Regions from separate parts of the Paenibacillus sp. ACRSA genome, predicted to be linked through region 1. Evidence: riboswitches for the same ligand, from Rfam matches in the RefSeq annotation. Region 1 holds a riboswitch; each other region holds the start of a gene.
What was found. Region 1 has a riboswitch for thiamine pyrophosphate ahead of thiM (hydroxyethylthiazole kinase). Riboswitches for the same ligand answer to the same signal wherever they lie in the genome.

Region 1 (3,286 bases):
ATGTACGTTGCCTAAGTTAATTACACCTTCGCCATCCAGGCAACACGGTACAACCGTGCCATCCACTAATACAGCAGCCTGACTACGAAGTGCGTGACAGAAGCCTTTGCCGTCATCCTCTGGTGCATCCAAGCTTGGCCACTGGAATTCATGATCTTGATTGAGGTATACATTCGGAGCGATTTTGACACCGCTACCTGGTAAAACCTTTTCTTCGATCCGAAAATCCAAGTCAAACTCTCGCTCCAATACTTCAAGCGTTTCCCGGTTTCGGTTCATCTGAGCATTCGTGAAGTTATCTTGTGTCAGGTTCCATAGTCGGAATGAAATAATAACATTATGTTTCACCGCTTCACGAACAAAGGTCAATATGTTATTCAAATATCCTTCACGGTCTGTCGAGCCTTCATGTCCGTCGAAGCTGTGCAAGGAAAAGTTCATCTGACGTAACGCTGGCTTGCCTAGCAGCTTATGTTGTGTCTTGGGCAGCAGCGTACCATTGGTCGTAATATTAACCTTGAACCCTTTCTCGTGTGCAGAATCCAGCAGCAGATCGATTTTGGGATGCAGTAACGGCTCACCTTTGACGTGAAGATATATGTGTTTGGTATGTGGCTTAATCTGATCCAGTATATTATTAAAGACGTCAGGGTCAATGAAATTTTTGGCACGCTTGGTCTGCGGACAGAAGCTGCACGCCAAGTTACAGATGCTTGTAATTTCGATGTAGACTTTCTTGAATGTTTTCAACTCGGATCCCCATTCTTCTCCGGAGGGAGAGCGTCCCACCTTCATTTCGTGATATAACGATAACACTTTCACTAGTGCGCGATCAAAGTGTTCTTTTGGAACAACCTCTATTATATCGGGTTAGGAAGTAGGGAACAACAACGTTTCAAATCAGATTCCTGCTGCTCGGCCAAAGCAAACATCTGGCACATCCCTTCTTTACATCTGACTTGCATGTGATATATGCTGGAGCTATAAATACCTGTTCAAAAAGTACGGTTTTCAGTACCAAGAAGATGGGATGAAGCTAGAAATGGAGTAGCGGAGCGTAGATATAGCTACGTGAGCAACTACATTGTTTCCGAAGGAAACAAACTTCGTAAGCATCCCACTTATTTCGGCTGAATCCCATATTCGATGCTGATGATGCTAATGGCATCATTCGTAATCAAAATTGGACTTTTGGAACAACCTCTTATAACTGAATATAGCAATGCACTGGGGGAGCCTAACGGCTGAGACGAATGAACTTTCGGACCCTTTGAACCTGATCTGGATCATACCAGCGGAGGGAAGTGGAGCGGCCTTTCAATAAACATAATGCGTTTCATCATACAGAATATGGATGATGAAAACCAATTGCGAATTGAATCTACAGCCCCACTCATTTCTCCGGAAATGGGCGGGGCTTTTTGCATTTTTAGGATAAAAAATGAGTCATCGCAGGTCAGAATATAGCATATCTCAGGCGCTTGGCCTACATGTAATTCTGGGAAATGCTAGTAAGTTATGAAAATGAATTTAAGGAGGAACACAGATGTCTTACTTGGAACGTATACGCACTCAGAATCCGTTAGTGCACAATATCACCAACATTGTAGTAGCTCCCTTTGTAGCCAATGGCTTGCTTGCACTTGGAGCATCACCTTTTATGGCTTATGCACACGAGGAGGTTGCCGATGTTGCGAAAATGTCCGGCGCGGTCGTCCTCAACATTGGCACACTTAATAAAGATGTTGTGCAGTCCATCCTGCTCGCTGGTATATCTGCCAACACCCATCAAGTGCCTGTCGTGCTTGATCCTGTTGGTGCTGGTGCGACATCCTATCGCTCTGAGCAGGTGCAAATGCTCGTTCGTGAGCTACGTCTCACGATCTTGCGTGGCAATGTGGCAGAAGTCGCTAATGTAATTGGTGAGCATTGGAATAGCAAAGGTGTAGATGCTGGACAAGGTGAAGGAGATCGTATCGGAATAGCCGAGCGGGCAGCTCAACAGTTAAACTGTATCGTTGTGATCACAGGTCGCGAAGATGTCATTACGAATGGACATCAGACCTATCTGGTAAGTAACGGTCATGTCTTCTTAACTCAGGTCACAGGTGCGGGATGTCTGCTCAGTGCTGTGATTGGTGCATTTGCAGCTGTGGCAACTGATGACAAGGAGCTTCTGGATAGCGTTGTAGAAGCCCTCGCCTTCTACGGCGTTGCCGCTGAGATTGCTGCAGATCGTACGGAGAGCCAGGGCCCCGGCAGTTTCCAGATCGAGCTGTTGAACCAACTCGACCATGTATCCCCGTTGGAACTACAGCAGCGTGCTCTTATTCGCCACAGCAATGGAGGTGGAGATACACCATGCGTATAGCTCAGGCTCTAACGATTGCTGGATCAGATAATGGCGGCGGCGCTGGGATTCAAGCCGATCTCAAAACCTTTCAGGAACTTGATGTATACGGCATGACCGTGATCACTGCCATTGCGGCGCAGAACACGACGGGCGTTCAAGGTGTGTTTCCCATTTCGTATGAAGGCATAGCCCAACAGCTCGATTCGACCGGCGCTGATTTCAAGCCAAATGCAGTAAAAACAGGCATGCTCTACAGTACAGAAATTATTCAATTGGTTGCCGAGAAATGGCGCCATTATGAATGGTCTAATCTGGTCATCGATCCCGTTATGGTAGCTCAGGGCGGTGCCCCGCTGCTTCAGCAACAGGCTATTCAGACACTGATTACGGAGCTGATCCCGCATGCACAGATCACCACGCCAAACATCCCTGAAGCTGAACTGTTAACAGGCATGGCCATTCGAAATTTAAGTGATCGGGAAGAGGCAGCCCGACGTCTTGTGCAGATGGGTTCCACGTATGCCCTGATCAAGGGCGGCCATGATACGGGTGGTATGATTATCGATGTACTCTATGATGGGCAGTCTTTTCACTATCTAGAGAATATTCGTATCGTGACTCCTCATACCCACGGAACGGGCTGTACCTATTCAGCTGCCATTACAGCTGAACTAGCGAAGGGTTCATCCGTTCTGGCTGCCGTTACGACTGCGCGAGCATTTATTCAGGCAGCCATAGAAGATGAGCTCGGCATTGGAGCTGGACATGGGCCGACGAATCATTTTGCGTATCAGCGCAGGCAGCGAGGTGAGCAGTGATGCATGAGCTGAATGCAGACGCGGTGCGACGCGCAATGCAGGTGTATTTGGTGATGGGCAGCGTGAATACCACGCAAGACCCTGTGGAGGTGCTGCGCCAGGCGATTGCTGGCGG
Region 2 (3,286 bases), on a different contig from region 1:
CCGCCGCTTGCACCTCTTCTGCATGCGCTCTGATCCACTTCATTTCAAGCATGGTCACCGTCTCCTTTGGCTGTAAAAATACAAAGAGCGCCCTCATCCCTTGGGACGAGGAGCGCTCTGCTCGCGGTGCCACCCAACTTGCCGAAACAGTTCGTTCACTGCTCCAGCCGCTTGGTCCGCGATAACGGGCGGTTCCGGTTAACTTGGGGAAATATCGCTCCCCTGGCGAAAACACCTCCGAGTTGGATGCTCTTCAACGGCATGTTCCGATCTGTAATTGTTGTTTATCAGTATATACAAAAGTATCGTTTAAATGCAAGTGATAAAGAAGGATAACGATTTTATATTCAGTCATACTTATAAACCACATTATTATCCCGATCTATACCCTGAACGGATGTCTCGATCATCTTCTCATCTGTTGTTACATCCAGAAATGTCTTGCGATCATCAATTGACATGCCGTGCATTGTGACGTTCGAGTATCGAATTCGACCAGTTTCTTCACCACCTGTTAATATTCTTGATGGCAAAAATATTAACACTTTTCTCCTCTATTTTCCAATTAAGCTTCTGTATTAACAAAGGGAGCCACATTCCCTTTAGCTTTTAGGAATTTACCGAATATATATCGAACGAGCGGCCCAATGATAAGCAACTGTAACGGTAGCGCTAGACTAAAGTTCCGCAGTATGGTGTGAAGATACGTTTCTACGAGAGACTTTCCGTTCAATTGATTGGCAAGATACGCCGTAAGCATTCCATACATCGACATCATCAGAACCATCCCCACAACCATACATACGGAAATCGTCAAAATACCAATCACCTTATTCGATTTGTTGAATGGCAATGCAAAGGCAATTTTCTGAGCCACCGGCCCAACGATAAAGCTTTCCACCACAAAAGCTACAATAAAACATAGAACAAACTGAAATAAAATCTCTAGCGGAGACATACTCCCCATTAATCCGTTATACAGTAAATTGAAAGTCATCATAACGACTACCATTCCTGTGCACATCATCAATCCAAAATACGTATGTTCTTTCTTTGTTGTTGGCAATTCTCTCATCCTCTCTTCTACTTGGACAATTATAAAGATGAGGAATAGGGTCACATAAGTGAACACTTTGTGAACGTTGATAATATACCTTTATGTTTATATTGAAATATAGAACATTTCATCTACATAAACTCATTTTCCCTATTTGACAACCCGGATTTATACCCCTATGATACTCCTTAAAATGTAAACCATATTCACGAATCAGTTAGGAGGATTACTGTACAATGAGCTTTCAAAAACGTATCGACCACATCGGTATCGCTGTCCGTGATCTGGAGACCACGCTTCGTTTCTATACCGAAATCGTTGGGCTTGAGCTGAAAGACCGCGTTACCCATACCAATGGTGTCATCCAACTTGCTTTCCTCGGATTCAATGGCAGTGATGAAACTGAAATCGAGCTCATTCAGGGATATAGCGACAAACTTCCCTCCGAAGGAACTGTGCATCATTTTGCGATTCATGTGGAGGATCTTGATGCTGAATATCAGCGTATACGAGCGACGGAGGCCGAATTTATTGATGGAGAGATTATCACCCTACCGAACGGTTATCGTTACTTCTTCATCTATGGCCCAGAGAAGGAATGGATTGAATTCTTCCAGCGTTAAAGGTAAACGGATCTATTAATGATCCCGATTGGCGCACAGGTAGCATCTATGATAGCTTAGATCCACTTCGTAAGATCCATCATCGGATATTCCAGTTCATGACTGGACACGTTCTGCCCGCTGTCCTATAATTACACCTAGTAATACCCTTAACTTCATAGTTTCCCAGGGGAGTCGGAATTGGCCGGCTGAGAGTGTATCCCACAAGATACTAACCCTTAGACCTGATCTGGATCATGCCAGCGTAGGAATCGGAGTATATCGAATAGGCCCAGCTATATCGCTGCGCGCTACTTCTCTAACGCCTGCACGCGTCCCGGAATCCGGGGCGCTTTTTTTATGTTCTTTTGCATATCACGTTACATAAAAAAACGACATCCAGATCATAGCCGGTATAATTCTGTTGATTTATGCACGATGCTTGGATATGAAGCCAAGGAGAACCCTCGCCATTTAGGCGGACAACATGAAGGAGAGAATGAAGATGAGATGGCGTAAAACGATCGGCTTGTTGCTCCTATGCGTAACCTTGATTGCAATCACGGCTTGCGGAAGCAAGGAAGCTGGCCCTGCCCAATCTAACGGAGATACCAACACCGAGAACAATAGTGAAGGTGATAACGCAGCACTCCGGGATGTTAAAGTTGTACTGGACTGGACACCGAATACGAACCATACCGGCTTATATGCAGCGGTAGATCAAGGATTTTACGAAGCCGAGGGCTTAAACGTGGAGATCGTGCAACCTGGTGCTGGCGGCGCTGACACGATGGTCGCTTCGAATGAGGTTCCTTTTGGCGTAAGTTATCAGGAAAGTGTAACTCAGGCGCGTACCCAAGGTGTACCGCTCGTCTCGATTGCTGCCGTTATTCAACATAATACATCCGGATTTGCAGCCCCGACGGATCGGAACATTAAATCCCCTAAAGACTTCGAAGGTAAAACCTATGGAGGCTGGGGCTCCCCAGTAGAGGAAGCGGTAATGCAATCCATTATGGAGGGCGAAGGCGCTGACGTGTCCAAAGTGAAAAACATTAACATGGGTGATGCCGACTTCTTCACCGCCGTGAAACGCGATATCGATTTTGCCTGGATTTTCTATGCATGGACTGGGATTGAGGCTGAGCTTCGCGGAGAGCCGATCGACATGTTGTATGTCAAAGACTACTCCGAAGCACTCGACTATTACACACCTGTATTGGTAACAAATGAAACCACGATTGAGAACGATCCTGAACTGGTTAAAGCGTTCATGAAAGCCACGTCCGAAGGATACCAATATGCGATTGATCATCCCGAAGACGCCGCTAATATTCTGATCAAAGCCGTACCGGATCTCGATAAAGACCTTGTGCTTGCAAGCCAGAAGTGGCTTAGCCCGAAATACACAGACGATGCACCACGCTGGGGCGAACAGAAACAGGAAGTATGGCAGAACTATACGGACTGGATGTACAGCAAAAAACTGCTGGATGAACAAATCGATGTGAGCAAGGCATATACGAACGATTTCTTACCCCAATAATTATTGTTTAAGTTGAACTTTTTACACAAACGAAGAGTGCAGAACCCATCTGGAGAAGCGGAGCGCTCACCTTTATCCCCG
Region 3 (3,286 bases), on a different contig from region 1:
TACGGACGAACAAACAGGGATTAAATATCCTTTGGCGGACTTTGGGTTAACTCCAGATATCGCGATTATTGATCCTGTTTTAGTTACTCATATGCCGCAACATATGATTGCTTACAGTGGTATGGATGCAGTGACGCATAGCATTGAAGCGTATGTGGCTAAACCACGTACGATTTTTACGGATGCACTCGCGATTGAAGCAGCTGAAGCACTGAAGGATCACTTGCTTGCTTCCTTTCAAGGCGATCTGGCTTCCAGGGAGGAAGTTCATTACGCTCAAGCTATGGCCGGTATGTCCTTTGCTAATGCAGTCTTAGGGAATGTACACAGTCTGGCACATAAGAGTGGTCCGATCTTCAATATCCCTCACGGATTAGCGAATGCAATCTACTTGCCCTATGTAATCCAGTTTAACCGGAAAGTCGTAGAAGATCGTTATGCTAACCTTGCAACTCGATTGAATTTGAAGGGGAATAATGCCCAGGAACTAACGGATTCTTTAGTGGAGTGGGTGCGTAAAGTTAACCGTGATATGGGACTTCCTGCTACATTACAAGAATTCGGGATTGAAGAAGACGTATTCCGGAATCATGTAGAAGCCATGGCAGACAATGCAATGAAAGATCCATGTACAGGGACAAATCCACGAGAAACGTCTGCTGAACAAATGAGAAAATTGTATGAATCCGCCTATTATGGCGTAGATGTTAACTTCTAAGTCAGATTCTATTACGATTTGAAATCCAATAAAACATATGAAGCCTAGCCGATCTATAAAATTGGTTAGGCTTCAAGTATGTACGTCCAGATACAGATTTCGTCAATCGCTGGGGAATTTCTAATCTCTCAAAAATCCATCAGGTTCCGAAAAAAAGATTCTCTATACGTAACGGATCGACATGAAAAGTAAGACATCTATAAAGAGTTACTGCAAAGCGCCTTGACGATGTATATAGCCATTGATATACTGATCGAATAGTTAGATAATTTGTTTTCAGTGGTTTAAGAAACATAATAATTACATATAACCGTTTGCGAGGGAGCCTTAACCGGCTGAGAGGGTGTAAAACCGACCTTACCTGATTTGGATAATGCCAACGTAGGAATGCAACGATGAAATGCTGTTATTTGGGTTGCCCGTGGGCATTCCAAACTATAGTTTATTTATCTGCGAAACGTCCTATGGATGTTTCGCTTTTTTTGTTGTTGGAAAAAGGGGAATTACATTACGAATTGGAGGAACAAATGTTGACTATATCAGAGCGATTATATAAGGCAGCACAGCCTGTGTGGAAGGAATGTCACGAGCATCCCTTTGTGAAAGGGATTGGAGATGGCTCCTTAACAATTGAACAATTTCGATACTATTTGCTCCAAGATTACTTATACCTGTACGATTACGCCCGTGTATTTGCGCTAGGCATCGTCAAGTCGAAGGATCCCAAAGTCATGCAGCTTTTAAGCAAAAGTGTTGATAACATTCTGAATGGTGAAATGAAAATCCATCGTTCTTATATGGAGCGGTTAGGAATCACGGAAGATCAAGTTTTTCAGGTGAAACCTTCACTGAAAAATGTAGCCTACACTAACTATATGCTCGCTGTTTCACATGCAGGTGGCATAGCAGAAGTGCTCGTATCCATCCTGGCTTGCTCATGGAGCTACGCTGAAATTGGTCAAGTGCTTGCTCAAGCGCCAGGTGCAGCTGATCATGCTTTCTACGGGGAATGGATCACAGGTTATGCTTCCCCTGAATACCATAGCAGCAATCAGGCATTAGTTGAATTAACGGACAAGCTATTAGAGGGCTGTAGCGAGGAAGCATATCAACGGATGGAGGATATTTTCGTGATGTGCAGTCGCTTTGAGCTTGATTTTTGGGAGATGTCCTGGAGGCTGGAGTCTTGAGTTCACTGACGTTTCAGAATGTGTCCTATCAATATGATGCTGAACCTATAGACATAATAGACAACCTGTCTTTTACAATTGAGGCAGGATCATTTCACAGTATTGTTGGCGCCTCGGGCTGTGGTAAAAGCACGATTTTCCATCTCATTAACGGCCTACTTAGGCCAAAATCTGGTTCAATACGGATTGATGGGGCTCCGATCGGGGAAAAAAAGCATTACTGCGGCTATATGCCACAAAAAGACCTGTTGTTCCCTTGGAGAACAGTAGGAGAGAATCTTGGATTGCCTTTGGAGATTATCGGAGGTTACACCAAGGCTGAGTGCAAGGAGCTTATTGCTGACGCACTTCATAATGTAGGCTTAGATCATTGTCATAACAAGATGCCTCACGAACTTTCAGGCGGCATGCGCCAACGAGCTGCATTTGCCCGTACAATGCTCACGGGATCCGATTTGTTATTGCTGGATGAGCCGTTCTCTGCGCTGGATTTTCTAACCGGCATTACAATGCAAGAGTGGTTGCTTGATCAGTGGGAACAGCACAAGAAAACAATTATCTTTATTACTCATAACGTGGACGAAGCCTTATTTCTTTCGCAAAGAATACTAGCTGTGACGAGTGCCCCGATAAACCATTTAACAACGATTGATATACCTAACGGGTACCACCATTCAAGAGAATCTCTTGCTTCACCAGAAATATCTGCATTGCGTAACGAACTGATTCAATCGTTAAGGACGAATGTAATCTTATGAAAAAATCATCTTACACTCATAATCTTCCTGCCCTAATCGTTCTATTTGCTCTGCTGATGGTCTGGCAACTGGGAGCAATGAATTTGAACGCTGCTTATATTTTGCCTAGCCCGGTTCAAATATTTGAAAAAATGTGGGAGCTTCGCGAACCCTTATTTACCGTTCATTTGCCCGCGACTTTGCTAATTACGAGCATTGGTCTTGTATTATCCATCGTATTAGGCGTTGCACTAGCGATCCTTATGGACGTAAGTGTGTTGATGCGTAAGTGTCTATATCCCATCGTTGTAGGTTCACAGACGATCCCGACCACGGCCATTGCTCCACTATTTGTTCTATGGTTTGGGTATGGCATATGGAGCAAGGTACTCGTGTCCGTTTTAATAACCTTTTTCCCAATTACAATTACGGTATACGATGGTTTACGCAGTACCCGTATGGATATGAAGAAGCTTCTAATTACATATGGTGCCACTCCGTGGGAAATTTTCCTGAAACTCAAAATCCCTTATGCACTGCCTTATTTCTTCTCAGCTATCAAAATGGCAATTCCGATTAGTGTCATTGGGGCAGCGATTGGAGAATGGCTGGGTGCACAGAGTGGGCTGGGATATTTTTCG

Region 2: linked by a shared signal. The riboswitch ahead of MH215_RS19870 (ABC transporter substrate-binding protein) and the one ahead of thiM (hydroxyethylthiazole kinase) in region 1 are both predicted to bind thiamine pyrophosphate.
Region 3: linked by a shared signal. The riboswitch ahead of tenA (thiaminase II) and the one ahead of thiM (hydroxyethylthiazole kinase) in region 1 are both predicted to bind thiamine pyrophosphate.

Annotation. Positions count from the first base shown of each region.
Region 1 covers NZ_JAKRNP010000003.1:759,917-763,202, forward strand. The annotation lists gene MH215_RS12875 (radical SAM/SPASM domain-containing protein) at 1-750, opposite strand, end outside; TPP riboswitch at 1,220-1,320, shown strand; gene thiM (hydroxyethylthiazole kinase) at 1,547-2,371, shown strand; gene thiD (bifunctional hydroxymethylpyrimidine kinase/phosphomethylpyrimidine kinase) at 2,362-3,171, shown strand; gene thiE (thiamine phosphate synthase) at 3,171-3,286, shown strand, end outside.
Region 2 covers NZ_JAKRNP010000007.1:104,979-108,264, reverse strand. The annotation lists gene serS (serine--tRNA ligase) at 1-52, opposite strand, end outside; gene MH215_RS19885 (S1 domain-containing protein) at 348-533, opposite strand; gene MH215_RS19880 (DUF2798 domain-containing protein) at 566-1,066, opposite strand; gene MH215_RS19875 (VOC family protein) at 1,294-1,680, shown strand; TPP riboswitch at 1,838-1,949, shown strand; gene MH215_RS19870 (ABC transporter substrate-binding protein) at 2,165-3,205, shown strand.
Region 3 covers NZ_JAKRNP010000007.1:277,534-280,819, forward strand. The annotation lists gene MH215_RS20655 (iron-containing alcohol dehydrogenase) at 1-718, shown strand, start outside; TPP riboswitch at 1,027-1,124, shown strand; gene tenA (thiaminase II) at 1,246-1,908, shown strand; gene MH215_RS20665 (ABC transporter ATP-binding protein) at 1,905-2,666, shown strand; gene MH215_RS20670 (ABC transporter permease) at 2,663-3,286, shown strand, end outside.